3 regions of the Vibrio penaeicida genome follow, and region 1 is predicted to be linked to each of the others. Evidence: predicted binding sites of a transcription regulator. Region 1 holds the regulator's gene; each other region holds the start of a gene.
What was found. The regulator PurR, encoded in region 1, represses purine synthesis genes. The targets are predictions, from matches to a motif close to TNANGNAAACGTTTNCNTNA.
Positions count from the first base shown of each region.

Region 2: glyA (serine hydroxymethyltransferase) is a predicted target of PurR. The motif match lies at 8,354-8,373, and genes of this name have one in related genera.
Region 3: pckA (phosphoenolpyruvate carboxykinase (ATP)) is a predicted target of PurR. The motif match lies at 4,201-4,220, and genes of this name have one in related genera.

Region 1 is NZ_AP025144.1:1,426,932-1,437,207, reverse strand. It holds gene cmoM (tRNA uridine 5-oxyacetic acid(34) methyltransferase CmoM) at 1-562, opposite strand, end outside; gene elyC (envelope biogenesis factor ElyC) at 678-1,469, shown strand; gene torR (two-component system response regulator TorR) at 1,580-2,293, opposite strand; gene torD (molecular chaperone TorD) at 2,598-3,239, shown strand; gene purR (HTH-type transcriptional repressor PurR) at 3,602-4,606, shown strand; cyclic di-GMP riboswitch class I at 4,768-4,861, shown strand; gene LDO37_RS06695 (TfoX/Sxy family DNA transformation protein) at 4,986-5,576, shown strand; gene LDO37_RS06690 (putative signal transducing protein) at 5,711-6,040, shown strand; gene LDO37_RS06685 (alpha/beta fold hydrolase) at 6,018-6,815, opposite strand; gene glgA (glycogen synthase GlgA) at 6,989-8,440, opposite strand; gene glgC (glucose-1-phosphate adenylyltransferase) at 8,442-9,662, opposite strand; gene LDO37_RS06670 (bifunctional diguanylate cyclase/phosphodiesterase) at 10,109-10,276, opposite strand, start outside.
Region 2 is NZ_AP025144.1:3,218,304-3,228,579, reverse strand. It holds gene LDO37_RS14540 (methionine ABC transporter permease) at 1-550, opposite strand, end outside; gene metN (methionine ABC transporter ATP-binding protein MetN) at 540-1,574, opposite strand; gene gmhB (D-glycero-beta-D-manno-heptose 1,7-bisphosphate 7-phosphatase) at 1,882-2,433, shown strand; gene LDO37_RS14525 (MliC family protein) at 2,442-2,801, shown strand; gene treR (trehalose operon repressor TreR) at 2,898-3,848, shown strand; gene treB (PTS trehalose transporter subunit IIBC) at 4,061-5,485, shown strand; gene treC (alpha,alpha-phosphotrehalase) at 5,553-7,238, shown strand; gene LDO37_RS14505 (YitT family protein) at 7,468-8,079, opposite strand; gene glyA (serine hydroxymethyltransferase) at 8,428-9,678, shown strand; gene LDO37_RS14495 (dicarboxylate/amino acid:cation symporter) at 10,202-10,276, shown strand, end outside.
Region 3 is NZ_AP025144.1:176,947-187,222, forward strand. It holds gene LDO37_RS00805 (bifunctional GNAT family N-acetyltransferase/hotdog fold thioesterase) at 1-334, shown strand, start outside; gene LDO37_RS00810 (AsmA family protein) at 341-2,275, opposite strand; gene pckA (phosphoenolpyruvate carboxykinase (ATP)) at 2,402-4,027, opposite strand; gene hslO (Hsp33 family molecular chaperone HslO) at 4,372-5,247, opposite strand; gene hslR (ribosome-associated heat shock protein Hsp15) at 5,265-5,654, opposite strand; gene gspC (type II secretion system protein GspC) at 5,914-6,852, shown strand; gene gspD (type II secretion system secretin GspD) at 6,895-8,925, shown strand; gene gspE (type II secretion system ATPase GspE) at 8,925-10,276, shown strand, end outside.

The DNA.
Region 1 (10,276 bases):
CTTTTTGGGGCTGAAGTTTAAAGCGTTTTCTATGCGGCATTCCTTCTAAAATGTGTGGAATATTGCCGCATATCACGTTTTTCAAAACCAAGCCGTGATGGTTATAAAACATGATAGAGCCGATACCACCTGGCTTTATCTGCTTTAAAACCGTTTCTAACGCCGATTTCGGGTCTGCTAACCACTCCATCACCGCGTGGAAAAGCACCATATCAACTTTCTCGTGAAGGTGCTGTTCAATTTCTTGAACTGGAGAGTGAACTAGCTGATATTGGGAAAGCAAACCGTGTTTTTCAATGTCTACTTTTGCCAGTTTTAGCATTTCAGAAGATAGATCACAGAGTGTGACATTGTGTCCGCGTTGGGCAATTTTTTGCGACATTTGCCCAAGCCCGCCACCTGCATCCAAGATATTTAAACGGCAACATTCATCGTTTAGCTCACTTAATGCTACAATTAAATCTTCCCAAACAATGGTTTGACGTATATCACCTTTCTCAGATCCGTAAATATTTTTTGCGAATTTGTGGGCAATATCGTCGAAATTACGATCTTCTGTCACTGTGGCTTAGGTTATTATATCTATTCGTGCCGCTTATTCTGTCACAGGATAAGAAGTAATAAAGGCTTGTTAGCCTTTTTCATAATCAAGTGATGATTTTTCGGACTATTTAAGTATGTTTGAGCTGAAAAAAGTGTTTTCTGCGCTGCTGATGCCACTCCCGGGGTTTTTAATAATTGGTGTGGTGGGGCTATTGTTGGTCATGTTCACCTTAAAAAGAGGAACTGGCTGTTTTTTGATTTTCGTGTCTTTCACTGGCATTTTCCTTTCTTCTTTCCAACCTGTTGCCAGTGGACTATTGATGCCGATGGAGCGTCAACACAAAGGCTTTCTACCTATAGAAGGCACTGTTGACTATGTGATGGTGTTGGGAAGCGGCCACGTTGTTGATGATGATATTCCACCAACATCGGAATTAAGCCGAACGGCATTAATGCGGTTATCCGAAGGTATTCGCATTCTTAGGATGTATCCCGGTGCAAAATTGATTTTGTCTGGCTACGCTGGTGGCTCTGAGATCAGTAATGCTCGAATGATGGCGAAAGTAGCACTCGCATTAGGCGTCGCAAAACCCGATATCATTCTTTTGGAGACAGCAAAAGATACGTGGGAAGAAGCAAGACAAGCTTCCGTGTTTGTAAATAACAAAGAACTGGTACTTGTCACTTCGGCAAGCCATATGACACGTGCACTGCGTGAATTTAATGATGCGGGTATTGACCCCGTTCCAGCACCTACGAACTTTCTGGCTTCCAATGGCACGATGCAGCCATGGAACAAGTATCGCCCTCAAGCTAAATACTTGGAATGGACAGAAACGTATTGGCATGAACGTTTGGGGCTTTGGTGGCAAACCCTTCGAGATTTTGCGACTAACTCCAACGCACAGCTCAATGAAGCTTCTTAAATTGATTTAGCTTTTGAGGTATCAAATTACCAACAAAAAAACCGAGGATGCTACCCTCGGTTTTTTCTATCTTAATAATCATTTACTGCTGATTAAAGTCAATATCAGCATCAATCTCCAGCAAACATGTAACCTTCACCGTGCACGGTGACAAAAATCTGTGGATTTTTCGGATCGAACTCCATCTTAGCTCTCATTCGACGAATCAAAACATCAATGGTTCTATCATTAGGCGCATCAACACGATGGCTAATCATGTTTAATATACGTTCTCGGCTAAGAACCTTGTTTGGGTGTGAAGACAAAGCCACAAGCAACTCGTACTCGGCTTTGGTCAGTTTAACAGGTTCGCCATTACGGCTAAGTGCACGACGTTGGATATCAAACGTCCACTCTCCAAAACGGATTAGTTGCCCAGATTCTTCTTTTCTGTCTTCTTTCGCTGGAGCATGACGTGCAGCGGAAATTCTCCACAACAAATTTTTTACTCTAACCAGAAGCTCTCTAAGCTCAAAAGGTTTTGTCACGTAATCATCGGCACCCATTTCTAGGCCGACAATTTTATCAATGCTATCCGTGCGTCCTGTGACGAGGATGATCCCTATATCAGATTGACTGCGTAGTTCACGAGTCAGCATTAGCCCGTCTTCGCCTGGTAAGTTAATATCCAGCATGACTAAATCAACAGATTGCTCTTCTAAAATTGCGCGCATTTGCTCGCCACTTTCAGCTTCGCTAACTTGATAGCCTTCGTTCTGGAAATAGCCCACCAGCTTGCTACGGGTAACCACATCGTCTTCTACGACTAATACGTGATAGCTCATCTACACCACTTTCTTTTGTATTTATAAGGATATATAAGGTATTTGTTCGACTTTAATGTAAATATAAAGACAAACTTGCCACAGTCTATTTGCGACTCTTTATATTCTATTCACAAAAAGTTACATTTCTAGCGAATTCGTTAAAAAGAAGGCAATTTCCTAACTTTTATTGATTCAAAGCAACCAATTTGGCTCCTATTCATAACCTGATTTTTATTTTCATTTCTTGCCATACTTTAGATTAGTTCTGTTCATCTTAATTCGTTAGAATTGCGCCAATAACCTCATACGGAGCGGCAACGCTATGCAAGAAACAAAAGCATTCAACGAAAAGCGCGCAGAGATTTACTGGTGGCTTTCTAGCCTTTTTGCTCATGAACTGAAACAAGAAGAGTTGGAGCATTACCACACGGCTGAAATCAGGGGCTTCATTAGCGGTCTTGCAGAAAACGAAACCTTAAAACCGGCGGCTCAGCAACTTATCGAATCCCTGAATAAACTCCAAGATAGAGAAGATGCTCAGTTAGAACTCGCTGCGGATTTTTGTGGCCTATTTCTGACCACAGATAAAAAAGCGGCCTTGCCATACGCCTCAATCTACAAATCTGGTCTGCTCAATGATGAACCAGCGAAACAAATGGAATCATTGTTAAGAGAAAAAGGTGTCTCTTTGCTAGAGGGGTTTAACGAGCCAGCAGATCACCTCGCCATTCAATTGGACTTTTTGGGTAACCTCATTATTCGCTCAAACGAATTAAAAACGAACGAGCAGTTTGAAGATGCACTGCGAGAACAGCTGTGGTTCATAAATACGCATCTCATGACTTGGCTTCCAATATTTAACAAGAACTGCAAAAATTATGATGGCTTTGGGTTCTACGCAGCTTTGTCACAATTGCTTGTGAGTTTTGTCGAACTAGACCGCCAATATATTTCTGGCGAGTAAACCGGCAAGGTGGGATATCTTGATAGTATTGAGCTCGAAGACTTTACTTAGGTATTGAGCTAATTTGTTTTAAATATAAAACAGCACCCTTAAAAAATATTAGGATTCCTCATAAATGTGACACTTGGTATAATTTTTTACGATTCACTCCATTGTCACATAGGAAATTAAAGACTAAGATCGTGATCGCAAACGATAAAATATGAAACGCTGAAAAGCATTAACTAAGCCGCTGTATTAATAGCGGTTTTTGTGTTTTTAGTCGATTTTAATAACACAATGAAATCCGCCTTGCTGAAAACATTAGCTACTTTAAATTTAGCACCTTACCCCTTAGCTCGGCTCTACAGGATATTTGTTTTATGGCCACTATTAAAGATGTCGCACGACTTGCCGGAGTATCAACTACAACGGTTTCGCATGTTATAAATAAAACACGCTTTGTTGCTGAAACTACACAAGAGAAAGTTAAAAAAGCAGTAGAAGAACTAAACTATGCACCGAGCGCTGTTGCACGTAGCTTAAAGTGCAACACGACTCGTACTATAGGTATGTTAGTTACACAGTCTTCTAATCCATTCTTTGCAGAAGTCGTCGATGGCGTTGAAAGTTACTGTTATCGCCAAGGCTACACGTTGATCTTGTGCAACACCGGCGGGATATATGAAAAGCAACGGGATTATATTCGTATGCTTGCTGAGAAGCGTGTAGATGGCATCTTGGTCATGTGCTCAGATTTAACTGAAGATCTTCGTGAAATGCTTGATGCGCACTCATCCATTCCAAAAGTGATCATGGATTGGGGTCCAGAGAGTTCCCAAGCCGATAAGATAATAGATAACTCTGAGGAAGGTGGTTACTTAGCGACAAAATATCTTTTAGACAATGGTCATACCGATATTGCCTGTCTTACTGGCCATGAAGAAAAAGTGGCTTGTATTGAACGGGTCATTGGCTACAAGCGAGCGCTGAGAGAATACGATATTGAATTCAAGCAAGAACGCATACTTGTCGGCAACTTCGAATGTGATACCGCTGTCTTAGCGGCGGACAAGATCCTTGCTATGGAAAACAGACCAACAGCCGTTTTCTGCTTTAATGATCTTATGGCACTCGGGGTCATTAGCCGTCTTCAAGAGAACGGTGTCCGTGTTCCTGATGACATTTCGATCATTGGATACGACAATATTGAGCTATCAGGATACTTTTCTCCTCCTCTGACAACCGTCCACCAGCCTAAGCGCCGAGTGGGTAAAACGGCATTTGAAATCCTTCTCCAAAGAATCAAAGACAAAGAACACGATAAACGCATCTTCGAGATGCATCCTGAAATCGTAGAGAGAAGTTCTGTTAAAAAGTTAAATTAAATTAGTTAATTCTAATTAAGCCTGGCTATATGTCAGGCTTTTTGCTTTATTGCCCAAATAAGAAACAATATTTATATCTGTACATTTATTTTTTGAAGGCAGATCACACATAAAGCATTTTGATGTGATGCTTGTTCCGGTTTTTCTCTATGATTTTATTGTCACGCACAGGGCAAACCATTTGAAAAAGTGGGACGCAAAGCTTCCGGCCTAAATGGATTTATTTGAAATCAATATGGTAGCGGGGTTGCCGATGGTAAATATGCATACTTCTTTTCCAGAGTTAACCAAACTCTGACATCTGACTGCATCACTTTGCTATTTTTTCTCGGACCTGAACTTAGTAGTGGCATAACTTCTTTAGCCGAGACAGTACAGCATGGATAAACCAATACTTAAAAACTCATTGAAGCTATTTGAACCATTAGGGACGATAAAATCACGTTCTATGTTTGGTGGTTTTGGCGTTTTCGCCGATGACACTATGTTCGCCTTAGTCGTTCAAAACACTTTACACATCAGAGCTGACTCAAAAAGTGCTCAAAAGTTCGAACAACAAGGTTTAAAACCTTATGTGTACAAGAAGCGCGGGTTTCCGGTTGTCACCAAGTATTTTGCACTCCCAGAAACCAGTTGGGATAATACCAATGACATCATAGAGAAAGCTTCTCTAGCGCTGAAAGTTGCAAGAACAGAGAAACAAAAGCAAGCCGAAACCAAACCAACGCGTTTGAAAGACTTGCCTAATTTACGTTTGGGTACAGAAAGAATGCTCAAAAAAGCAGGAATCTCTTCCGTTCAGGAGTTACAAAACTTCGGTTCTGTTGAAGCCTTCAAAGCCATCAAGCAGACTCATTCAAGCGATGTTGGCTTAGAGCTACTATGGGCTCTAGAGGGTGCAATTAATGGCACTCACTGGTCCGTGATTCCTCAAGATAGACGTGATGAATTAATGAAACGCTTAAGTTAGTTAAACCTTCATGCTAAAAAAGCCTCCTTTGGAGGCTTTTTTATTGCTGAAATTCACAGTTTATCTATCCTGCACAGACCCTTATGGGCGACTTGCTGTCATAATTAAAACTCATTGACTATATTGGACGAACTATGAAGGTGTACTCTACTGCGCTCCCGACAGAAGCTCATATTGTATGTGAGCTGTTAAAGGCACAGGGAATCGATGTTGAAGTTCGTGGTGAAGGTCTATTTGGCTTGCAAGGTGAGCTTCCATTTGGTCCAGACACCGAACCATATATTTGGTTAAACAACGAATTTCAGTACGACAAAGCCAAAAAGATTGTGAAGTCTTATACCGATCAAACCGCTAACCAATCAAAACCAAACTGGTGCTGTCCGAAATGCGATGAATGGATAGAAGCTCAGTTTGGTGCCTGTTGGAACTGTGGGCACCACGTCAGCGAGCATGCTGACGAATAAACCCTATCGATTTTTCATTAAAAATATCTGGTTTTTCCACATTGCACACATGACCACAATCAGGAATTTCAATCAACGCACTGCGTTTATGAATCCTCACCATTTCTTTGACTGGACGAAGAAACATATAATCTCTATCTCCCATCAGATATAACGTTGGAATCGGGATTTCTTTTTCACGGAAATATTTCATCAACGGGTTTACATCTGCTGCCAAGGTGTACCAACGCTTAAATTCTTTTTGACACAGCTTTTTCGCTTCTCTAACAAATAAATGCCGCGATTCTTTTTGGTTTTTTTGTGGCATGACTATGTAAGCAAACAAGCTGTACAACCACATGTAAGGAATGAAGTGTTTGCTCCAATCTCCCACCTTAACCAACACCTGTGAACGAATATCAAACCGAGTTACCGCCCCACCCAATACCATGGTAGATACTCGATCTGAGGCTATCTCGGCAAGGTTTCGCACAATGATGGTTCCTAAAGACATACCAACAAAGTGAGCAGATTGAATTTTTAAATGATCCAATACTTGCAAGATATCTTGGCAGATATCTTTGAACGTATAGCCTTTTTTAAGGAGATCTTGAATAACATTGTTCGACCGCCCATGACCTCTGAGATCAATAAGCAATAAATTAAAATGCTGCTTGTAGGCTTTAATCTGCTTAAACCAAATGGAAGAGCTACCACCAGCACCATGAACAAAGACCACCCACTCATTACTGGTGGGGTGGTTATAAGTCTTGTGAAATAACAAAGGGTTCGACATCGCTTAACAAATATTATGAATCTTTCTAGTTCTATTAGGTAAAAGCTTACCACAATATGAGTAAATTGGGTGGTCAAGCTCCTCCTACCATAGAAAAGCCTCTCAATTTTCATTGAGAGGCTATTGTCATCAGAGGTTTTACGCAAACAGGCTACACTCAACCCGCTCTTGTTTTACAGCAGCGCAGCCTGATACATATTCACATACTCGTTAGCCGATGCTTCCCAACTAAACTCCGTATTCATTGCATTCAAACGAACGCGCTGAACCTCATCGGGTTGCTGCAAGTATAGAATCAACGCTCGTTGCATCGCGATCAACAATGCTTCTGGTGTTGGGTCTAAGAAACTGAAGCCAGTCGCAAGTTTTTCATCCGTGTCGTAATCAACCACAGTATCTTTTAAACCGCCCACTTCGCGTACAATCGGAAGCGTTCCGTAAGCCATACTATAGATCTGGTTCAACCCACATGCTTCAAACTCTGAAGGCATCAGGAAGAAATCTGATCCAGCTTCAACCAAGTGTGCTAAGCGATTGTTGTAAGCTTCAATAAACGAAAATTTGTTTGAGTATCGACTCGCGGCCTCATGAAGTTTTGCAGCCACTTGAGGCTCACCCGTGCCTACGATAACTAGCTGAACGTCATTTCGCAAAAACTGCTCTATGATAGGCAAAAGGTAGTGGAACCCCTTTTGGTGTGTTAAACGACAAACCATCCCAAAGACAGGCAGCTCTTTTGTTGGCAACCCAACCTCTTCCTGCAATTGGCATTTATTGAGTTGTTTACCCTTCACCATACTCGAAGCTTCAGCCTCATAATGGTGATCTAGGTATTTGTCCGTCTTCGGATCCCATTCACTATAATCGCAACCATTAAGAATCCCGTATAGGTCTGCACTGCGATGAACAAAATCGTCCACCATTCCGTGTGACCCTAACGTGGTCATCAGTTCTGCGGCATAATTAGGGCTAACAGCATTCACTTTGTCCGCAAACGCAACACCTGCGCGTAGCATACTGATGCGATCTTGACCGTATTGCAGTCGCTCTAAACCAGACAGGTTCAACTCAGGAATAATTTCCAAGTCGTGATAGGTATAGACCCCCTTAAAAATCGCGTTGTGTACAGTTAAAACACTTCTAATGGAGCGAAAGCGCTCATCATGTTCATAGCGAGTTTTTAATAAGAACGGTACTAACCCTGTATGCCAGTCATTGGCATGGATAATGTCTGGTTTTATTCCGAGTTTAGGGAGAATATCGAGGCAAGCGGAGGCAAAAAAACCGAAACGCTCTCCGTTATCTGGATACGCCTGATTGGATTCCGCATACAATTCACTGCGATCAAAATACTTATGGCATTCAACGGCATATACAGGAACACCATCTAGCGATAACTTCTTTACTTGATAGTGAACATGTGGCCAGAAATCTAACTCTGTATTGAGTACAACTTCGGCACTTTCTAACCCAGGTAAGGTTCGATAACCCGGAATAACTATCGATACATCATGCCCTAGAACTTGAAGGGCTTTAGGTAGGGCTTTGGCAACATCTGCCAAGCCACCACTTTTCACCAAGCCTTCGGCTTCAGAAACCGTAAACCAGATATTCATTCGATCCATACTAGAACCCAACTTTCGTTCCTTTCTTGATGACGACTACACCGTCAGGGGAAACGTGGAAGCGCTGAGCATCAAGCTCTAGATCTTCACCAATAATCGTCCCTGGAGCAATTTCGACATCTTTATCAATAATGGTTCGACGTATTTTACAACCTGCACCAATTTTTACATCACCTAAAAGGATAGATTCACTAATAATCGAACCACTCGCAATGTTACTACGATAGCCTAGAACAGATTTGTGAATAGATGATCCTTGAATGTAGCTGCCGCCAGACACTAAGCTGTCATTGACACGTACACGACAATCGTCATTAGTATCAACAAACGTTGCTGGTGGCAAAGGGGGGTAATAGGTATGCAATGGCCAGCTTCGGTTATACAGAGAAAACTCAGGATCTTTTTCAAGTAGATCCATATGCGCAGCCCAATAAGAATCTATCGTGCCGACATCTCTCCAGTAAGTAGAACCCTTTTCACCATTTATTTTGTTGGTAGAGAAATCGTAAACATACACTTCTCCGGATGGAAACATCTTTGGAATAATGTCTTTACCAAAGTCATGGCTGGATGTTTCACTGTCTGCATCTTCACGTAACTCTTTGCACAATGAGTCTGCGTCGAAAATGTAGTTCCCCATCGAAACTAACGCTTCCTCGGGGCTACCTGGAATGGACTTTGGATTTTCTGGTTTTTCTTCAAAACCAATCATTTTTCCATTTTTATCTACCTCAATAACACCGAATTGCGACGCCTCTTTGAGCGGCATTCGCAAAGCTGAAACCGTAAGTTTTGCTTCCATTCGCTTATGAAAGTCAAGCATTTGCCTGATATCCATTTTGTAGATATGGTCTGAACCAAAAATGCAAACTTGATCAGGTTGCGCTAATTCGATAAACCGAATGTTTTGGTAGATAGCATCTGCCGTACCCTCATACCAACGTTTACCGTCACGCATTTGAGCAGGAATAGGGTCGATGAACCTGTCTGTAATACCCGACAAATTCCAACCTTTCTTCATATGCAAATAAAGGGATTGAGATTTAAATTGCGTGAGAACATAAATTCTCATTAAATCTGCGTTTACAAAGTTATTCAGAGCGAAATCTATCAGGCGATAGCTTCCTCCGAAAGGCACCGAGGGTTTACTGCGTGATCCTGTTAGGGGTCTTAGTCTAGAACCTTCCCCACCCGCAAGAATCATTCCTAATACACCAGCCATTATATATCTCCATATCTTATAGTTTTATGCCCGCACTAACGAAATACGTGTGTTTCGATTGTTGGGTCATACGTCCATGTGCAGAGACAGTGTTCTGCTCCGAGTTGAACCACGACATTACATGCGTCGCACTTTGTGTAACGTATGTGCAACCCCACGAAAATCTCTTGGAGAGATAACTGCCACTCACATAGTGAGCCTGATTCGTAAGCTTTAAGAAATGGAAGCTATTAATAACTTTCTCATTCCATCAGGCAAATCAAGCGAAAAATACTGATATTGTTCATATTTATTATTTTGCACTTTTATATTTATACTTTACGAAGTGCGATTTATGAGCTTATTTTTAACTCAATGCATATGCAATTACAATCATTATTTTGCGATCCATGCCAACAATTGTGCGACAACAAGCAAACGTTTGCTTTCCGTTGGAGATTCGTTAATTAATTGTTTTTAACTGGTGCATTCATGCACTGTTTTTGTGCAAGTAACGCTTGGAACGAATTAGCATCAATAGGGGGACTAAAATAAAAACCTTGGCTAAATTCACACTGTTTTGCTTCTAAATACTCGTATTGAGATAAGGTTTCGATTCCCTCGGCCACAATACT
Region 2 (10,276 bases), 1.8 Mb from region 1:
CGACATCCCCTAAACCGCCGCCGCCCACGGTGCCAGCCATTGCCGAATAGCTCACTAATGTAACCATGGTGATGGTTACGGAGTTCACGATGGTAGGTAGAGCTTCTGGAAGCAGTACTTTTGTAATAATTTGGGTTGGTGTTGCTCCCATAGATTGCGCGGCTTCAACAAGACCACTTGGCACTTCGAGTAGTGCACCTTCAATCAGGCGAGCAACAAATGGGATAGCACCAATCGTTAACGGTACAATTGCTGCCGTGGTGCCGATAAATGTACCAACAAGTAATTTGGTGACAGGGATAATGGCAACCATTAGAACCAAAAATGGTACAGAGCGACCGATGTTCACAATCGCACCTAGAACATTATTTAAAGCGATATTTTCCAGTAAGCCACCTTTCTTAGTGGTGTGTAAAATAACACCTAATGGGATACCCACAGCGAACCCAACGATGCCCGCAACCGCGACCATGTATAGGGTTTCCCACGTTGCACCCAGCAAAAGATCGCCATTTAGGCTTAGCCACTCTGTTACTGACTTAAAGGACATAACCAAGTACCTCTACTTTAACTTTGTGTTCGCGGATAAAATCGAGCGCTGCTTTTTCGCTTTCTTCGTCGCCAAAGAGCTCCGCGACCATCATTCCGAATTTCACGCCGCCAGCATAATCCAAGTCGGAGCTTAAAATACTCACATCAATACCGTAGTTTCGAGCGATTTGCGTCATCAGAGGTGCGTCGGTGCTTGCGCCCGTAAACTCTAAGCGAACCAACGGGTAGCTACCTTCGACACGTTCTGACTTCAACCGAACTTGGTAATCTTCAGGAATGGAAAGATCCAAAGTGGAGCGAATGAAATTGTGTGCTAATTCAGTTTTAGGGTGAGCAAATATTTCGCCAACGGTGCCTTTCTCAACCAGTTTTCCATCACCAATAATGGCAACTTCATGACAGATACTTTTAACCACATCCATTTCATGTGTAATCAGCAGAATGGTGATATTGAGCTGTCGGTTGATTTTTTTCAGCAGCTCAAGAATCGACTGAGTTGTCGCTGGGTCCAGTGCGCTGGTCGCTTCATCACACAATAAAACTTTTGGGTCCGATGCCAATGCACGAGCAATCGCAACACGCTGCTTTTGTCCACCGCTTAGGTTCGCTGGGTAGGTGTCACGTTTGTCGCTTAGCCCAACCAGTGCCAAAAGTTCGGTGACTTTACTTTCGATTTTTGATTTGTCTGCGCTCGCAAGTTCTAGAGGAAGAGCGATATTTTCAAATACCGTACGGGAAGATAGTAGATTAAAGTGCTGAAATATCATGCCGATGTTACGGCGCGCTTTTCCAAGCTCAGACTTAGAAAGCTTTGTTAAGTCGACACCATCTACGATAACTTCGCCAGACGTTGGTGCTTCTAACATGTTAACGCAACGAATCAGTGTGCTTTTCCCTGCACCGGAAGATCCAATGACGCCAAAGATTGCGCCTTGGGGAATAGATAGGTTGATGTCTATTAAGGCGTTGATCTCCTTACTGCCTTGATAGAAAACCTTATTTACTTGATTAATTTCAATCATATAAACAACCGTGCGGAATAAACTGAAAAGCGAATAGAGTGAACAGAATAATATTTTGAACTTGCTCTAAATTTTCAGTCGATGCTATGGCTTTCTGTTTTTTAAGTCAATAGGTATTTTTACGTCTAGACGTCTATATAGCTTTACAGATAATGGGTGATTTTTGCTTAAAGCAAGGGTATGCATACGCTCGCGAGCATTTTTGCCGCTTATTCCCCCATCGAGGCTAAAAAGTAATTGCATAGTGCGAAGTGCTATAAAGCATGTAATAATTTGTTCTGATTAAGAGTGCATTGAGGATTCGATTTTGGCTAAACCTGCCGTTTTTCTTGACCGTGATGGTGTGATCAACGTAGACCACGGTTACGTGCATGATGAACATAGTTTTGAATACATAGACGGTGTATTTGAAGCAACAAAGCAACTTCAAGACATGGGTTACCTACTGGTACTTGTTACGAATCAATCCGGAATAGCGCGAGGGATGTTTAGCGAAGATCGCTTTCTTTCTCTTACTCAGTGGATGGATTGGAATTTCGTTGATAATGGCGTTGATTTTGATGGCTTTTATTATTGTCCGCATCACTCTGAACATGGTATCGGGGATTACAAGCAAGATTGTGAATGCCGAAAACCCAAGCCCGGTATGTTTATTTCTGCCCGTGATTTCTTAAAAATAGACATGGAAAATTCCGTTATGGTGGGTGACAAAGCGGAAGATATGATGGCCGCTCAATCGGCAGGTGTTGGAACACGAGTTCTTGTCCGCACTGGGAAACCTGTTACCGAGAAAGGAGAGTCTTTGGCGTCAGTCGTATTAGACAGCATCAAAGATGTCCCTGCCTACCTTAAGAGCTAGCTCGTTCCATGTTGAAAAAATTTATAAGTGTGAGTGCACTGTTGGTGAGCACGGGGTTGGTGGTCACTGGCTGCAGTTCTAGCTCAAGCACTTCGGTTAATAACGCATATATATGTGGCGAAGACTTAGAAATATGGACACACCCTATTAATGAGTATGAGCTGCAATTGGAAATAAACAATGAGCGCTTTCTCATGGATCGCGTGCCGAGTGCTTCTGGTGAGAAATTTGAGAATCGTCGTATGGGGTATGTTTTCTGGATGAAAGGGACCCAAGCCAGTCTGTCTTTGCCTAATGTTCCGATGCAAATGTGCAATCAAAATACGCCTAAAAAGACATCGCTATCGTCTAAAAATACCTTGTTTTAAGTATTTATCTCACTCTTTCTATGAGGGAATATTGCAATTCGATGCCAAACTTCGGCAATATTCCTTTATCACTACGACAAGTAAATTTGAAATCCTATGAGTAAGAAGCTCACTATTTTGGATATCGCTCGATTAGCAGGGGTCGGTAAATCGACGGTTTCTCGTGTTTTAACGAACGATCCAAAAGTAAAACCAGATACCCGTAAAAAGGTAGAGCAAATCATTTCTGAATCTGGTTATGTTCCGTCTAAGTCTGCTCAATCAATGAGAGGAGGCAGTCAGAAAGTCATCGGAGTGATTATTTCTCGTTTGGATTCTCCCTCAGAGAACCTTGTCGTCAGCCTGCTTTTAAAAACGTTGTATGCCGCTGGGTACGATGTCGTGATCATGGAAAGCCAATTTGACTGTGAAAAGACCAATGAGCACCTCGCTGTTTTAAAGCGTCGAAATGTTGATGGTGTAATTGTGTTTGGTTTTTCAGATTGCGATATGTACGAACTGGAATCTTGGGGGCATAGAGCGGTAGTCATTGCGTCGGATTCTTCTGAAATATCTTCTGTGAATTACAACAATCAATCCGTCATCGAGATGGCCTTGAATCAACTTAGCCAACAGAACAAAACACACATTGCCTTTATTGGTGTGGATGATACGGATGTGACAACGGGCCGTTTGCGTACGCAAGCTTACATTCGGTGGTGTGAAAGCCATGCGTTAACGCCTAATTACACGACGGGTGCACTGAGTCATGAAAGCGGTTATCACTTAGTCGATACGGTATTGGGTACAAAAACCGATGCCATTGTGTGTGCCAGTGATTCAATTGCATTAGGCGTCAATAAAAGGCTTCAAGAGCTCGGTAAAACTGACGTAACTGTATTTGGGGTTGGTGGGAACGCTTTACTTTCATTTTTGTTCCCAAACACACAGAGTATTGACCCAGGGTATGCGGAAGCTGGAAGAAAAGCCGCTAACCTGCTGGTCGACCAACTGCAGAATCAATCGGAGGTGACTCACGTCACTCTAACCCCTTCTCTTCCCAGTTAGCGTACAATTTTTCAACTCGTTGTAATTTAATAAGAATAAAAATTCAGTACTTCTTTTTCTATTTATCACTACATTTTTAATGTGATCATGTTCAATTAATGGGACTGTTCCCATTTTGATTTATTATTAGTGATGTCAATATGAATAATAACAATTGGGAACGGTCCCAAAAGAAATAAAATAGAACGTGAATTCAAATAGGGTGAACAGTTATGAGTAAGGTAGCGAAGAAAGATGTCGCCAAAATCCTCGAACTTGTAGGGGGAAGCGATAACATTGCGAGTGTAAGCCATTGTCTAACTCGATTGCGCTTTGTACTAAATGATACCGATACAGCGGATGTGAAAAGGCTAGAGAGCATTTCTATCGTTCGCGGTTGTTTTACAAATGCTGGTCAATTTCAAGTCGTGATTGGCAATGAAGTGGACGACGTCTATAAGCTTTTACTTGAACTGTCAGGGAAAAGCAGCGCTAGCAAAGACGAGTCCAAGCTAGCTGCTCGTCAGAATATGAATATCTTAGAGCGCAGCATCTCCCACCTAGCCGAAATTTTTGTTCCCCTTCTACCGGCGATCATTACGGGTGGTTTGATTCTTGGTTTTCGCAACGTTATAGGCGATATCAAGATGTTCGATGGCCAAACACTGACGCAAATCAGTCAGTTTTGGGCGACCGTCCATTCGTTTCTATGGCTAATTGGTGAAGCGATTTTCTTCTTCCTACCCGTCGGCGTATGTTGGGCTACGGTGAAGAAGCTGGGTGGCACACCAATATTGGGTATTACATTAGGTGTGACGTTAGTTTCACCTCAACTTATGAACGCTTATTTAATCGGTAAAGAAGTGCCCGAAGTATGGGACTTTGGATTGTTTGTGATTGAAAAAGTGGGTTATCAGGCACAAGTAATACCTGCAATGCTGGCGGGTGTAGCGCTGGCGTTTATAGAGACAAACCTCAAGCGAATTGTACCGGGATACCTATACCTTGTTGTGGTGCCATTTGTGTCTATTTTGTTGTCTGTGATCCTTGCTCACTCGTTGATCGGTCCTTTCGGACGTTTACTGGGCGATGGTGTCGCGTTTGCGGCTAAAGCGGCAATGACGGGTGACTTTGCCATTATTGGTGCCACCGTGTTTGGATTCCTTTACGCACCGTTAGTGATCACCGGTGTTCACCACACAACCAATGCTGTTGATTTACAGTTAATGCAAGAGTTGGGTGGTACGCCAATTTGGCCACTAATCGCATTGTCTAATATTGCACAGGCTTCTGCCGTCGTCGGTATCATCATTATCAGCCGTAAAGAAGGTGAGCGAGATATCTCTGTTCCTGCTGCCATTTCCGCCTATCTTGGTGTAACGGAGCCTGCGATGTACGGTATCAACCTCAAATACAAATTCCCAATGCTAAGTGCCATGGCCGGCTCTGCTATTGCGGCGGCAATATGTGGTAGTGCGGGTGTGATGGCAAACGGCATTGGAGTCGGTGGCCTGCCAGGTATTCTCTCTATACAGCCTCAATACTGGACTATATTCAGCATCGCCATGCTAGTTGCGATTTTTGTACCTGCGATGTTGACTCTCTTCTTCTATAAGCGCGCTCAACATAAAGGCAATTTAGAAACAGCAGCCGCATAACATACAGCAGGCAGCCTGCTCTCTTCCCCCTTGTTGGCTGCCTGCGCTTTACTCTGAGAACGAAACAATGACTATTCATAACGACTGGTGGCGCAAAGCGTCTATTTACCAAATCTATCCAAAAAGTTTTTGTGACAGCGGAAGTTCTGGCACTGGAGACATTCAGGGGATCATTTCAAAGTTAGAGTATTTGAAAGCTCTGGGCATTGACGCTATTTGGTTAACGCCTGTTTACTGTTCTCCGATGGTCGACAATGGTTATGACATTTCGGATTACTTTGCCATTAACCCTGATTTCGGCACTATGGCGGATTTTGATGAATTGATTGCCGCGGCACATCGCCAAGGGATTCGTATAATCATGGATATCGTCGTTAACCATACGTCGACAGAGCATGCTTGGTTCCAATCAGCTTTGGGTGATAAGAATAGCCCATACCGCGACTACTATATTTGGCGAGACCCACTCAATGGTGATGTCCCTAATAACTGGGAATCCAAGTTTGGTGGTTCAGCGTGGGAGCTTGATGGCTCCACTAACCAATATTATCTGCACTTATTTGCTAAAGAGCAGGCTGATCTGAATTGGGAAAACCCGCAAGTTCGTGAAGAAGTCAAAGCGATAATAGAGTATTGGGCAGAAAAAGGCGTTGATGGGTTCCGTTTGGATGTCATTAATCTTATTTCTAAACAGCAAGATTTCCCATCTGATGATGTGGGGGATGGCCGTCGATTTTACACTGACGGACCTCGCGTACATGAATATCTACAAGAAATCAGCCAGACGGTATTTCAAAAATATGGCAGCGTCACCGTAGGGGAAATGTCTTCAACGACGCTAGAGCATTGCCAGAAATATTCTTCGATGGATGGTAAAGAACTATCCATGGTGTTTAACTTTCATCATCTTAAAGTGGATTATCCGAACGGTGAGAAGTGGGGGCTTGCTCCGTTTGATTTTCTTCAATTGAAATCCATCTTTAACCACTGGCAGCAAGGCCTAAACGGAAAGGGGTGGGGCGCTCTATTTTGGTGTAATCACGATCAACCCCGCATCGTGAGTCGGTTGGGTAATGATGAGCAATACCGAGTCGAGTCAGCCAAAATGCTCGCCGCTTCCGTACACTTCATGCAAGGCACACCATATATCTATCAAGGTGAAGAAATCGGTATGACAAACCCTCATTTTGATTCAATAGACCAATACCGAGATGTCGAAAGCACGAATATGTATGACATCATGGTGAATCAGAAAGGGGGGAGCTCCGACGACATGCTTCGTATTTTAGCGAGCAAGTCACGTGATAACTCGAGAACGCCTATGCAGTGGGATGATTCTGAACATGCAGGGTTTACCCAAGGGACTCCATGGATTGATGTTGCTAGAAATTACCGTGATGTGAATGCAATGACAGCGTTCGAAGATAAAGGCTCAGTCTTCTATTTTTATCAGTCACTCGTTCATCTACGCAAAGAACTCCCCGTGATAACGGATGGAGACTATCAAGATTTAATGCCGGATCATCCGTCTGTTTTTGCCTACGCTCGTAGCAACGGTTCTCAGACGCTAATTTGTATTAACAACTTCTACGAAGAACGGGTCGAAATCACTCTACCGAGCCGTTACGACATGAAGCAAGCAAAAGGCGTGCTTGGAAATTATCAAACCGTTGAGCAGTTGAGTTTGGTTCAGAGTTCGAATCAATCTCTTGAACCCTATGAAAGCCGTGTTTTTATCATTGAGAGTATTTAGCGCTAAAATAAATGCATAAAAAAGCCGGGCAATTGGATTGCCCGGCTTTTTGTTGCTGACGTTGTTTTTTTATATCCCCAAGTAACCTCAAAATGCAGGATTCAGAGCCTCATATTCTGTTTCAATTCAAGCCTTTCTCACTTCAAAATAAAGAACGCAGCGGAATGACGAGTCCTTTCCAAGCTCTTAGACGATGAAGTGGGGCAGAATATGAGCCCACTTGGGGATATTAGTGTTGAACTGAGCGCTTACTTACACTGTATCGTGTGGGTTTATGGTTCATAGCCAATACTAAGTTCAGCGCGATTGCCCCTAAAATAGACAAGCCGATGACTTCAAGCGAAACGAAAAAGAATGATGCAATTAGAATCGCACAATCAATGATCATCTGGCTTTTGCCAACTGAGAACCCAGTCTTATCTTGAATAATCAAGCAAAGCACATTAAAGCCACCAAGGCTGGTGTGATGTCGGAATAAGATCAGCATGCCTAGTCCCATCAATAATCCGCCCGATATCGCGCAGTAAAGTGGGTTAATGCTATAAATCTGAATCAGCCAGTGCAGGTTATCTGCGAATATAGAAACAAGCGCACCAGAAATTAAACTGGTCAGCGCGAATCTTTTGCCAAAGCGTTTCCAGCCTAAAATATAGAATGGGATATTTGATGCGAAATAGAGAACGCCGAAACTAAAAGGCACAAATTGGCTAATTAAAAGCGCTAACCCTGTGGTTCCACCCGTCAGTAAAGTCGCATTCTGTAAGAAGAATACGCCCTGCGCGACTAAAAATGTGCCTGTCAGTATTGCGATCCAATCTTCTTTTCTTGTGTGTTTTTCCATCAAATTACATGTTAACTTACCGAAATTGAGCGGAATACTAGTGAAAAACTGCTACTTTCGATAGCTTGAATGGTAATTCTACCTCTAACTTATGTATCTTTGATTTTACAGGGTGTAAACCTTTAAGTTGACAGTGATATAGTTTAGAGAAACGATATAGACCACCACTATGATGAACACTCAAACGGAACATGAAATATCTACATAAAGAAAGTTGCAAAAGTCACTTTATGACGCAGATCAAATTATGTAGAATGCACCCCATCAAATACGGTGACGAAAACGTTTGCTTTTGGTCGTTGTGTGGTTTTTTTGAAACTTTCAGTAAATCTGAGTCAGGAGATACAGATGCTTAAGCGTGATATGAACATCGCTGATTACGATGCGGACCTATTTACAGCAATCCAAGAAGAGACTCTTCGTCAGGAAGAGCACATCGAGCTTATCGCTTCAGAAAACTACACCAGCCCACGTGTAATGGAAGCGCAAGGTTCTCAGCTAACAAACAAGTACGCTGAAGGCTACCCAGGCAAGCGTTACTACGGTGGTTGTGAGTTCGTAGACAAAGTTGAAGCATTGGCTATTGATCGCGCATGTGAACTATTTGGTGCGGATTACGCAAATGTACAGCCTCACTCAGGTTCTCAAGCAAACAGTGCTGTGTACATGGCGCTTCTTAACCCAGGTGATACGGTTCTAGGTATGAGCCTGGCGCACGGTGGTCACCTAACTCACGGTTCTCCAGTTAACTTCTCAGGTAAACACTACAACGTTATCCCTTACGGTATCGATGAAGCTGGTCAGATAAACTACGACGAAATGGAAGCATTAGTAGTAGAGCACAAACCGAAAATGATCATCGGTGGCTTCTCTGCTTATTCCCAAGTTTGTGATTGGGCGCGCATGCGTGAAATTGCAGACAAAGTAGGTGCTTACTTCTTTGTAGATATGGCTCACGTTGCTGGTCTAATTGCAGCGGGTGTTTACCCTAACCCAGTACCACATGCTCACGTTGTTACTACAACAACGCACAAAACACTGGCTGGTCCACGTGGTGGTCTTATCCTTTCTAATGAAGGTGAAGACTTCTACAAGAAGCTGAACTCAGCAGTATTCCCTGGTGGTCAAGGTGGTCCTCTAATGCACGTTATCGCGGGTAAAGCGGTAGCGTTCAAAGAAGCACTAGAGCCAGAGTTCAAAGAGTACCAAGCACGCGTTGTTGCGAATGCAAAAGCAATGGTGGCAGAATTCCTAGAGCGTGGTTACGACATCGTTTCGGGTTCAACAGAAAACCATTTGTTCCTAGTTGATCTCATCAACAAAGACATCACGGGTAAAGATGCCGATGCAGCACTTGGTGCGGCAAACATTACAGTAAATAAAAACTCAGTGCCAAACGATCCACGTAGCCCGTTCGTTACGTCTGGTGTTCGTGTAGGTACGCCTTCAATTACTCGTCGTGGCTTTACTGAAGAAGACGCGAAAAACCTAGCTGGCTGGATGTGTGACATCTTAGACAACATGGGTGATGAAGCCGTAATTGAAGCGACTAAAGCGAAGGTGCTTGAGATTTGTAAGCGTCTACCTGTTTACGCATAATATCCTTTAGTTCGTTCTATTGGGTTTCAGAGATATATACATAGTGTGTCTCTAATCGATAGACATAGAAATAGAAAAGCGCAGCCATTAGGCTGCGCTTTTTTTTTGAAATCAAAGCATGCTTGAACAACTTAACTCTCGCCAGTTATCTATTTTTGCGAATTTTATATTCTGCTGTGAATTGTCCTGATTGGCTTTAGTTTTGTTTCGGTATTTCATACTAAAAAAGCACGAAAGACCTTTTTATTGTAAGGTTAAATGACTTTATTTCCATCAAAAAACAGGTTGTTTGTTTCTTGATCGAGAATAGGGTTAACCTACTGACCTAGTTTGTATTTAGTTTTTTGTTTCGGTTTTTAAGGAAAATATCAGATTAAATTTTGTGAAGTTCATTGTGATATTTTTGTTAATAGTGCCTTTTATTTGTGAATTCAGTGTGTATTATTCCTGCCCTCTGCATTTGTTAGTGCAGTAAATAACTATCAAAATACTATATGCAAGCATAAACAACTGGAGTGAAACGATGAATAAATCGCTTTCAACAAAAATTTTTATAGGTCTATTTGCCGGCCTAATGATAGGTACCGCCATTCAGTAC
Region 3 (10,276 bases), 1.2 Mb from region 1:
TTTAAACCCTCACAACACCTTGTTTGCTGGTTCAGCGTTTACTTTAGCGACACTAACGGGGTGGGGGATGACTTGGCTCTTGATGAAAGAGCGTGAGTTGGAAGCAGACATTGTGCTGGTGGACAGTCGTATACGTTACTGCCATGCCGTTGAACAAAGCCCAATTGCAGCAACGTCGCTCGATGGAATCAGTGGTGACTTAGACAGGTTAGCCGCTGGGCGTAAAGCACGTGTCGTCATTAATGTGACGATTTACAGCGGCGAACATGCGGCTGTGGAGTTTACTGGCACGTACATGCTTCTGCCTAATTATCAGGGAATGCTAGGGCGCTAGGGAATGCTAAGGTATGAGTTTTTCTAGTGTTTGACAGTCTTCTCGTGTAATCGGAGCACTAGAGAGTGGTTGATACATCCACTCTCCACATTCCCCTTTTAACATGAGCGTAATGTTTCCCTTATCCGCATTCACCAAATCAACATTTCCATGTATCGAACCGGCAAAGTCTCCTCCTTGAATGCGCGATTCTTGCATTGTGATTCTTCCTCGATCGACATCAATAATAAAGTCAGACACAGAAACGGGCTCAGGTTCTTTCTTTGATAGCTCAAGAGGGATACTAGGATCCATCAATGCAGCGAAGTGAGAAGCGGTCGTCAGGTCGCGAAATTGGGTCGAAATGAAGCCTGAAACGCTGTGATTGAATGAAGCCGTGTCACCAGACAACCCCGAGAGCTCAAATTGGGTGTCAGTCAGGCCCGACAAGTCGAGAGGCAGTGGGTGAACGTACTGAAGTGTCTCTATCGGAATACCATCACCTTGGAATTTGAGCGCCCACGGACGGCTGTGTTGACGATAATCCCACTGTCCTTGCGCGCGAATCAGTCCATCATTAACTGGGATGATGACTTTATCCAGATAACTGATTCCAGCATTGGCATGAGCTTCTACAAGTAATTGAGAGCCAATCAATTTTCCAAAGTTGGCACTGTTTGCTGTTAATGCTAGTCGCCCTTGCCATAAGCCAACTTGACCATTTCTAAGTACATCCAATTGATTTCCCTGAATATTTAGTCCGGAGATCTGGCGTTTTGGCTCTGACTCTAGGTCAATATACTGCGCACGTTTTACGGAAAGCTGGTCAATGGTCAGATTGGCGAGACGGTCGATTTGTTCTTTAAAAGGCGTCAGTGACAGCTCGCTGTCGGTATGCCATTCAATACCCGTTAAGTTAAGTTGCGCTAAATGCCAAGTATCAGGAGTAAACTCGCCATTAACCTGGATATAGCCTTGATCCATTCCAAGATTGGCACTGTGCACCGTAATAAGATCAGGTGAAAAGCTGGCTTCAAGAGCGGGTTCTAGCCACAGTTGATCGGCATAATCAATGCTTTCAGCATTGAGTGAAATCGAGCCAGAGGGCTGTTTCCATAATCCGAAGGGAAAGCGAATGTCTTCCAGTGTCATATCTGCCTGAACCATCGCGAAAGAAGGGAATTCCAAATCGCTACGCAGTACATCTAAGCGCTTTATGGCAATCTCAGAGCTGTCGGTACTTGCCCATTTGAATTTCTTGAGGGTTTTCCAATCGTTTTTAGTTACTGTCAGCTCATTCAGCGCGGCGTTAACGACGCTCCAACGCCCGTCTTTCCATTCGGCTTGACCAGATAGTGTTCCTCCGCGCCAGCTGAAGGACAGGCCATATATCTTCTTACTGTCTGCAAAAATATCGGCGTCTAACAACGTATGATTGAAAGCTTCATTTTGCCAATAGATTTGATCGGCGCTCAATTGAATTTCGCCATACCAACGCCATACAGGATGATCGCTAACAACGGGCTGTTTTATCTGGAATTTAAGCCCTCTTACGATCCATTCTTGGTTGGAGAAATCGAGGTTGTCCACGGCAATTTGGTGCACTTTAACAAAAGAAAGTGGGCGAATGTTGGGTACGCCCTTTTGTAGTTGCATCCCACTGAGCTGCAAACTCGCAATACTGATTTTTGTGCCATTAAAGATTTCAGGGTCGAGCCAGATATTTGCTGTTTCGATGAACATGGGTTCAGGCTGCGTTGAAAGCTCAACACCATGAAGTGTTAATTGATATGGGGATTGATACTCCACGTTTTCTATTTGGATAGTGAGGTTACTCACTTGATTGGCAATGAAATTCACCACCGACGTAGCATAGCGGGTATGCAGGCTGCCAAATAATGCCAGCACTGAAACAACGATCAGCAGTAAGAATAAAACCACAACCGTGGAGGCTTTTCTCATCTTCCTTGTTCCAAATTTCTCAATCCAGCTTTCAGATTGGCTCAATTATCGATTGGATTCAATAAAAAGCCCCTCGAAAGAGGGGCTTGGTAATGGATTTGCTACTTTAATCCACTTTCGTAAGCATTAACTGAGTTGAGGACCCGCCGCAACTAATGACTTACCTTCATCATTGTCTGTGTATTGGGCAAAGTTATTGATAAAGCGGTTGGCTAAATCCTCGGCTTTGCTATCCCACTGAAGTGGATCGGTGTAGGTGTCACGAGGATCAAGAATGCCGGTATCAACACCATGTAAAGCAGTTGGCACTTCAAGGTTGAAGACTGGGATGACTTTCGTATCTGCGTGGTCAATCGAGCCATCTAGAATCGCATCGATGATTCCGCGAGTGTCTTGAATCGAGATGCGTTTGCCTGTTCCATTCCAACCAGTGTTGACGAGGTAAGCTTCCGCTCCAGCAGCTTCCATACGTTTCACCAGCACTTCAGCGTACTGAGTTGGGTGCAATGTTAAGAATGCAGCGCCAAATGCAGCAGAGAACGTTGGTGTAGGTTCTGTGATACCGCGCTCTGTACCTGCCAGTTTTGCTGTGAACCCAGACAAGAAGTGATACTTCGTTTGCTCTGGAGTTAGCTTCGATACTGGAGGAAGAACCCCAAAAGCATCAGCAGTAAGGAAAATAACTTTCTGCGCGTGACCTGCTTTCGAGACTGGTTTAACAATATTATCGATGTGGTGTATTGGGTAAGAAACACGTGTGTTTTCAGTCTTAGAGCCATCATCAAAATCGATAGAGCCATCAGCGCGAACGGTTACGTTTTCCAGCAAAGCATCACGGCGAATAGCGTTAAAAATATCGGGTTCCGCTTCTTTGGATAGACGAATCGTTTTGGCGTAACAGCCTCCTTCAAAATTGAAGATACCGTCATCGTCCCAGCCGTGTTCATCGTCCCCAATAAGTTCGCGTTTCGGGTCGGTTGATAAAGTCGTTTTACCTGTTCCTGATAAACCGAAGAACACAGCGACATCCCCTTCTTTGCCAACGTTAGCGCTGCAGTGCATTGAAGCGATACCTTGCAAAGGAAGAAGGTAGTTCATTACGGCAAACATCCCTTTCTTCATTTCACCGCCATACCATGTGCCTCCGATGATTTGCACACGCTCTGTAAGGTTGAAAGCGACGAAGTTCTCGGAGTTCAGACCTTGGGCTTCCCAATTAGGATTGGTTGTCTTCGCTCCATTCATAACAACAAAATCCGGTTCGAACGAGGCAAGTTCTTCATCAGTAGGACGAATGAACATGTTTTTTACGAAGTGGGCCTGCCATGCAACTTCTGTAATGATTCGAACGCTTAAGCGAGTATCAGGGTTGGCACCGCAAAAACCATCAATTACAAAAAGACGCTTACCTGAAAGCTGATCCGTCACCAAATCTCTTAGCTCAGTCCATGTTTCTTGGGTAATTGGCTTATTGTCATTTTTCCCTTGATCAGACCACCACAGAGTGTCTTTGGTCGTCTCGTCTTTAACGATGTATTTATCTTTCGGTGAGCGACCAGTAAAAATACCAGTGTCGACAGCAACGGCACCAAGTTCTGTAACTGTACCTTTTTCGTAGCCTTCAAGCTCTGGGCGTGTTTCTTCTTCAAACAACTGCTCATAACTTGGGTTACGCAAAACCTCAGTCACGCCAGTGATTCCGTGTCGGGTAAGATCGATGTGTGCAGCCTTTGTATGTTCCATAACGGTCATAGGTGCTCCTTGTAGGGTATAAATTGTAGGGGTTTTGTAATTATTTATAGTTTTCTGCTCACCACTTTGGCAACTTTGAGCAACTCTCATCTCAGGTCTTGTTGAATATTTTATCCCTGAGGTGAGTGGGGTTTTTACACTCTTGTCACAGTTTGGCTTGCTCATTTTATCGCTCGCGCAATCCTTTGCGCTAGATCAAAAGGATTAATACTTTGACAAAAATAAGTATAGCGTACGGTGATATAAATGTGTGTTTTAGTAGCGAAAAGGCATTAAAAAAGCCAGCATTGAGCTGGCTTTTAGAAAGTATTCTAGGTGCTTATTAAAGCGTGAAAAATAATGGATTAGTGAAGGGTATCGTTGCTGTCAGTGGCTTGCTCATAAAGCTCAGATACGTCATCTTCGTTAAACGAGTAATCCGTGCCGCAGTAATCACAATGTAAAGAAACGGATCCTTCAGTCGCTAAAATGTCATTAATTTCATCTCGTGAAACTGTGATAATGGCAGCGCCACTTCTTTCACGCGAACAGCCGCAGAAAAACTCGACTGGCTGTGCTTTAAACAGTTGTACTTTCTCTTGGTTATAAAGACGATAAAGTACATCGTTAGCGGGCAATCCAAACAACTCTTCATTTTTCACCGTGTCGGTGAGTTGCTCTAGGTGTTCAAAATCATTCGCTGAACCAGTGCCATCTGGCATGGTTTGCAACAACATACCTGCTGCATGTGCTTTACCTTCATGTTCACCAAGGCGGAACCATAGGCGAGTTTGAAGCTGTTCAGAGCGTTCAAAATACACTTCAAGAACTTCTGACAACGTTTCCCCTTCTAGACCGACCACACCTTGGTAACGTTCGCCTTGCTTAGGAGCAATGGTGATCACGAGGTGACCTTTGCCTATCAATTGATGTAGCGTTGCGTCATCGGCTAGATCGCCTTCCCAGCGAGCTACTCCGCGAACTTTCTGGTCATGATCGCCATTGATCACAACTAACGGAACAGGGCCATCACCCTGCAATTGGAGTGTGATAGACCCTTCGAACTTTAGAGTCGCAGTTAGCAGCGTTGTGGCAACGAGAAGCTCACCCAACAGATTTTTAACCGGTACTGGGTATTCCTTGCTTGAAATGATTTCTTGGTACGTACTATCCAGTTGTACCAATTCGCCACGAACGGATAAATTTTCAAATAAGTAGCGATGCAATTGGTTGTTTGCCATGCGAGGAGCTCCAGCATTTATTGATTCTTGAACTTTATGATGTCTCGACGCTGTTTTTTATCCGGGCGTCTTTCCGGGCTTGGGCTGTACAGGGTATTCAGCTTTCTTTTTTGTGCATTGTCTTCACGTTTAAGAAGGCTGTCTTCGGTTTCTCGGTAAAGCAGTTGAGCTTCTGGAGCGCCGCGACGTTGATCGGATATCTTTTCAATGATCACCGTTTTCTCTTCATGCCCTTGTCTCAGCAATATGGTTGCACCAAGTTCGACAATTTTGCTCGGCTTGGAACGTTGACCATTATAATGGACTTTTCCTCCATCAACCATATTCCGTGCGATAGATCGCGTTTTGTAGAAACGAGCGGCCCAAAGCCATTTGTCGAGCCTAACCGTGGCAGTATTTGAACTCATAGTAAATTCGTGTCTCTAATGATTGACTTGCCTCATTATTTACACAATGGTGACGAGTATGAGGGTTTTCAACCTAAAATGGGATGAAACGTAATCAGTCTAAAGTCTGTTAATGTGAATTGTTGCTAATCTTTATAAGAACGATATTTGGTATCCATCAATTTATATGACAATGCGCAAGCCTTTGTGTAGGCTTTGACTTTTATTTATCAGACTGCCTTAACATATCTGAAGTTTTAATACAGGGAGCGCATGATACATGTCATCTTCGGTGGTGCAAAAATATCAATTAGATCAGAAGTTCACCGCTTTTCTGGCGTTTATCGTCAAACAACAAGGAAAGCTGAGTGCCTGGTTGACATTATTGCTGATTGCCATCTCTGCTTGGATTGTCGGGCAGCTTAGTTGGCAATTAATTCCTCAAGACAGCGGCGTTACCCGCTGGTCGCCGACAACAGTGGCTACACAGGCTGTTCCTGGATCTATCGAAGCAGCGTCGGGTGATGCTATCGCTTCTTTGCTCGATGCCCATCTATTCGGTCGTTATTCTGATAAACCAGTGGCAAAACCTAAGCCAAAGCCTGTCGTGAAAGACGCACCCAAGACTCGATTGAGTTTGGTTTTGGTTGGAGTGGTTGCAAGCTCTTCAATAGACAGCAGTTTGGCAGTCATTGCTAACCGAGGCCAACAACAAACGTATGGTATTGGTGAGCAGATTGAAGGCACGCGCGCTTCACTTAAAGGGGTATTGGTTGATCGCGTAATTATCGATAATCAGGGGCAGGATGAAACTTTGATGCTAGAAGGTGTCGAATACAGCAAACTGGCACAACAAAATGCATCAGAACCACCGCCAACATCCGATTCAAATGTCGGAAGCTTTCCAGGTGTTAACGAGATTGAGCAGATCAGACGCGAAATTTCTCAAAACCCTCAGCAAATAATGCAATACATTCGTCTTTCTCAGGTCAGAAGAGAAGGCGATATCGTAGGGTATAGAGTAGGACCTGGTAGCCAAAGAGATTTGTTTGATGCGGTTGGGTTAAAAGAAGGTGATATCGCGACGCAACTTAATGGAGCGGATCTGAGTGACCCTTCTGCCATGGGAAAAGTGTGGCAAAGTATATCTGATATGACGGAATTGAACCTGACAGTCGAGCGCGACGGTCAAAGGCACGAAATCTTTATTGAGTTTTAAAACCGACGCAGAACTGCGTTGGGGTATGAGTGGGAGTATCACGTGAAACAGTGGTTAAACAAAGGAACCTGGTTGCTTGCTGGTAGCCTTGCATGGTCACCAGCATTGGTGGCAAGTGAGTTTAGTGCCAGTTTCAAGGGAACCGATATTAAAGAGTTCATCAATATTGTTGGACGTAACCTCGAAAAAACCATCATTGTCGATCCGGCAATTCGAGGAAAAATCGATGTTCGAAGTTATGACGTGTTGAATGAAGAGCAGTACTACCACTTTTTCCTAAATGTTTTGGAAGTATACGGCTTTGCTGCAGTAGAAATGGAAAATGGCGTACTTAAGATCGTACGTGATAAAGATGCCAAGACGGCTGCTATCCCTGTTGTTGGAGACGAGACTCGTGTACAAGGCGATGCCGTTATCACGCGAGTTGTGGCAGTACGAAATGTATCCGTAAGAGAACTTTCTCCATTATTACGTCAGCTAAATGACAATGCGGGTGCGGGTAACGTCGTGCACTATGATCCTGCGAATATCATATTGATCACAGGTCGTGCGGCGGTTGTTAACCGCCTTGCTGAAATTATCGAGCGTGTTGACCGTGCAGGTGACAAAGAAATCGAAGTTGTAGAGCTTAGAAATGCATCTGCAGCGGAAATGGTTCGTATTGTTGAGGCATTGAACAAATCGACGGCTCAAAAAAATACTCCCGCTTTCTTAGAACCTAAACTAGTGGCGGATGAGCGCACTAACTCGATTCTTATATCGGGTGACCCGCAGGTTCGTAAACGCCTACGCAAGCTTATCATGCAGTTGGATGTAGAAATGGCAACCAAAGGCAACAACCGAGTGGTTTACCTTAAGTATGCTAAAGCGGAAGACCTTGTTGATGTGCTGAAAGGTGTTTCCGATAATCTGCAAGCTGAAAAGCAAGGCGGAGCTCAAGGTGGCGGTGGTGCGAAAGCACGTAACGAAGTCATGATCTCTGCTCACGTTGGTACCAATGCATTAGTCGTAACGGCTCCGCCAGATATTATGCGTGCCATCGAAGATGTGATTTCCCAATTAGACATTCGCCGTGCGCAAGTGCTTATCGAAGCGATGATCGTGGAGTTAGATGAAGGCGATGGCGCTAACCTTGGTGTTCAGTGGGGTAACTTAAGTACAGGTGCTGCTGTACAGTTTGCGAATTCTGGTGCGTCTATAGGCAGTGTTATGGTTGGCTTGGAAGAAGCTAAAGATACCACTGAGACAAAAGCGGTTTATAACTCCGACGGCGAGTTTTTGCGAAATGAAACGACCACCACTAAGGGTAGCTACGACACTTTGGCTAAGGCGCTTGGCGGTGTGAATGGTGCCGCGCTTAGTTTTATCGCGGGTGATTGGACTGCGTTAGTGAGCGCTGTTTCAAGTGATTCCAATTCGAATATTCTTTCTTCTCCAAGCATTACGGTGATGGATAACGGTGAAGCGTCATTTGTTGTTGGTGAAGAAGTGCCTGTTTTGACTGGTTCTGCTACTGGCTCTAATAATGACAACCCATTCAGCACGGTTGAACGAAAAGAAGTCGGTATCAAACTGAAAGTGGTTCCGCAAATCAACGAAGGCGACTCAGTTCAATTGACCATTGAACAAGAAGTGTCGAATGTATTGGGTGCAGATGGAGCGGTCGATGTACGATTCGCTAAGCGTCAACTTAATACGTCGGTGATGATTCAAGATGGTCAAATGTTGGTACTAGGTGGTTTGATTGACGAACGTGCTTTAGAAAGTGAAGCGAAAGTGCCATTGCTCGGTGACATTCCAATCTTAGGGCATTTGTTTAAATCAACCAGTACAAAAGTATCGAAGAAAAACCTGATGGTCTTTATCAAGCCAACCATTATTCGAGATGGCGTAACGGCCGATGGTATTAGCCAGCGCAAATACAACTACATTCGTGCCGAGCAACTTCTCAAAGCTGAAGAAGGCTTGAAGTTACTGAATGATGAATTTGTTCCTGTGCTTCCTAAGTATGGTGAAGATATTCGCCACCCTGAAGAGTTGCGAGCATTCATTGAGCAGCTGGAGGCAAAATAATGGCGGATACGCTGGTCGTTTCTGAAGGCTTTGTTCGCTTACCTTTTGCTTTTGCTAACCGACATAAAGTGGCGATGGAAGTCGCCACTCAGCCGGGTGCTTTACCTAGCCTTTATTATGTAGAACCTTTAGCACTTGACGTACTCACTGAAGTACGTCGAGTGGTGAAAAAATCATTCACCCCTGTTGCTCTTGCCGCTCAAGACTTTGAGAGTAAGTTAACAGAGTTGTATCAACGAGACTCTTCTGAAGCGCGTCAGTTAATGGAAGATATCGGTGCCGACAACGACGACTTCTTTTCGTTGGCTGAAGAGCTGCCACAAAATGAAGACTTGTTGGAATCAGAAGACGATGCGCCAATCATCAAACTGATTAACGCTATGCTCGGTGAAGCGATCAAAGAAGGCGCGTCGGATATTCATATCGAAACCTTCGAAAAATCCCTTTCCATTCGTTTCCGTGTGGATGGCGTTTTGCGTGAAGTTCTCGCACCAAGCAGAAAGCTAGCACCGTTGCTTGTTTCTCGCGTTAAAGTTATGGCGAAATTGGATATTGCAGAGAAGCGAGTTCCGCAAGATGGTCGAATTTCACTGCGAATAGGTGGACGAGCGGTCGATGTTCGTGTGTCGACTATGCCATCATCACACGGTGAGCGTGTGGTGATGCGTCTTCTTGATAAAAACGCGACTCGCCTTGATTTACATAGCCTTGGTATGACGCCTCGCAATCATGACGGCTTCCAAACTCTGATCAAACGTCCTCACGGTATCATTTTGGTTACTGGTCCTACGGGTTCAGGTAAATCCACCACCTTGTATGCGGGTCTTCAAGAGCTGAACAGCACCGAAAGCAATATCTTAACGGTGGAAGATCCGATTGAATTTGATATCGACGGTATCGGTCAGACTCAGGTAAACCCGAAAGTAGACATGACGTTTGCCCGTGGCTTACGTGCAATTCTTCGTCAGGATCCCGATGTGGTGATGGTCGGGGAAATACGTGACTTAGAGACTGCCCAAATTGGTGTTCAAGCATCGTTAACGGGTCACTTAGTGATGTCGACTTTACACACCAATACAGCAGTAGGTGCGATTACGCGATTGCGTGATATGGGTATCGAACCGTTCTTGATTTCGTCTTCTCTACTGGGCGTCCTTGCACAGCGATTGGTTCGTACCCTTTGTCCTGATTGTAAGAAGCCATATGAAGCAGATAAAGAGCAGAAAAAGCTGTTTAATCTGACAGAAGCTGAGCCCCTTACGTTGTACAAAGCCTGTGGTTGTGAATCGTGCAACTTTAAGGGATATCGTGGACGTACTGGTATCCATGAATTGTTGGTTATCGATGATGA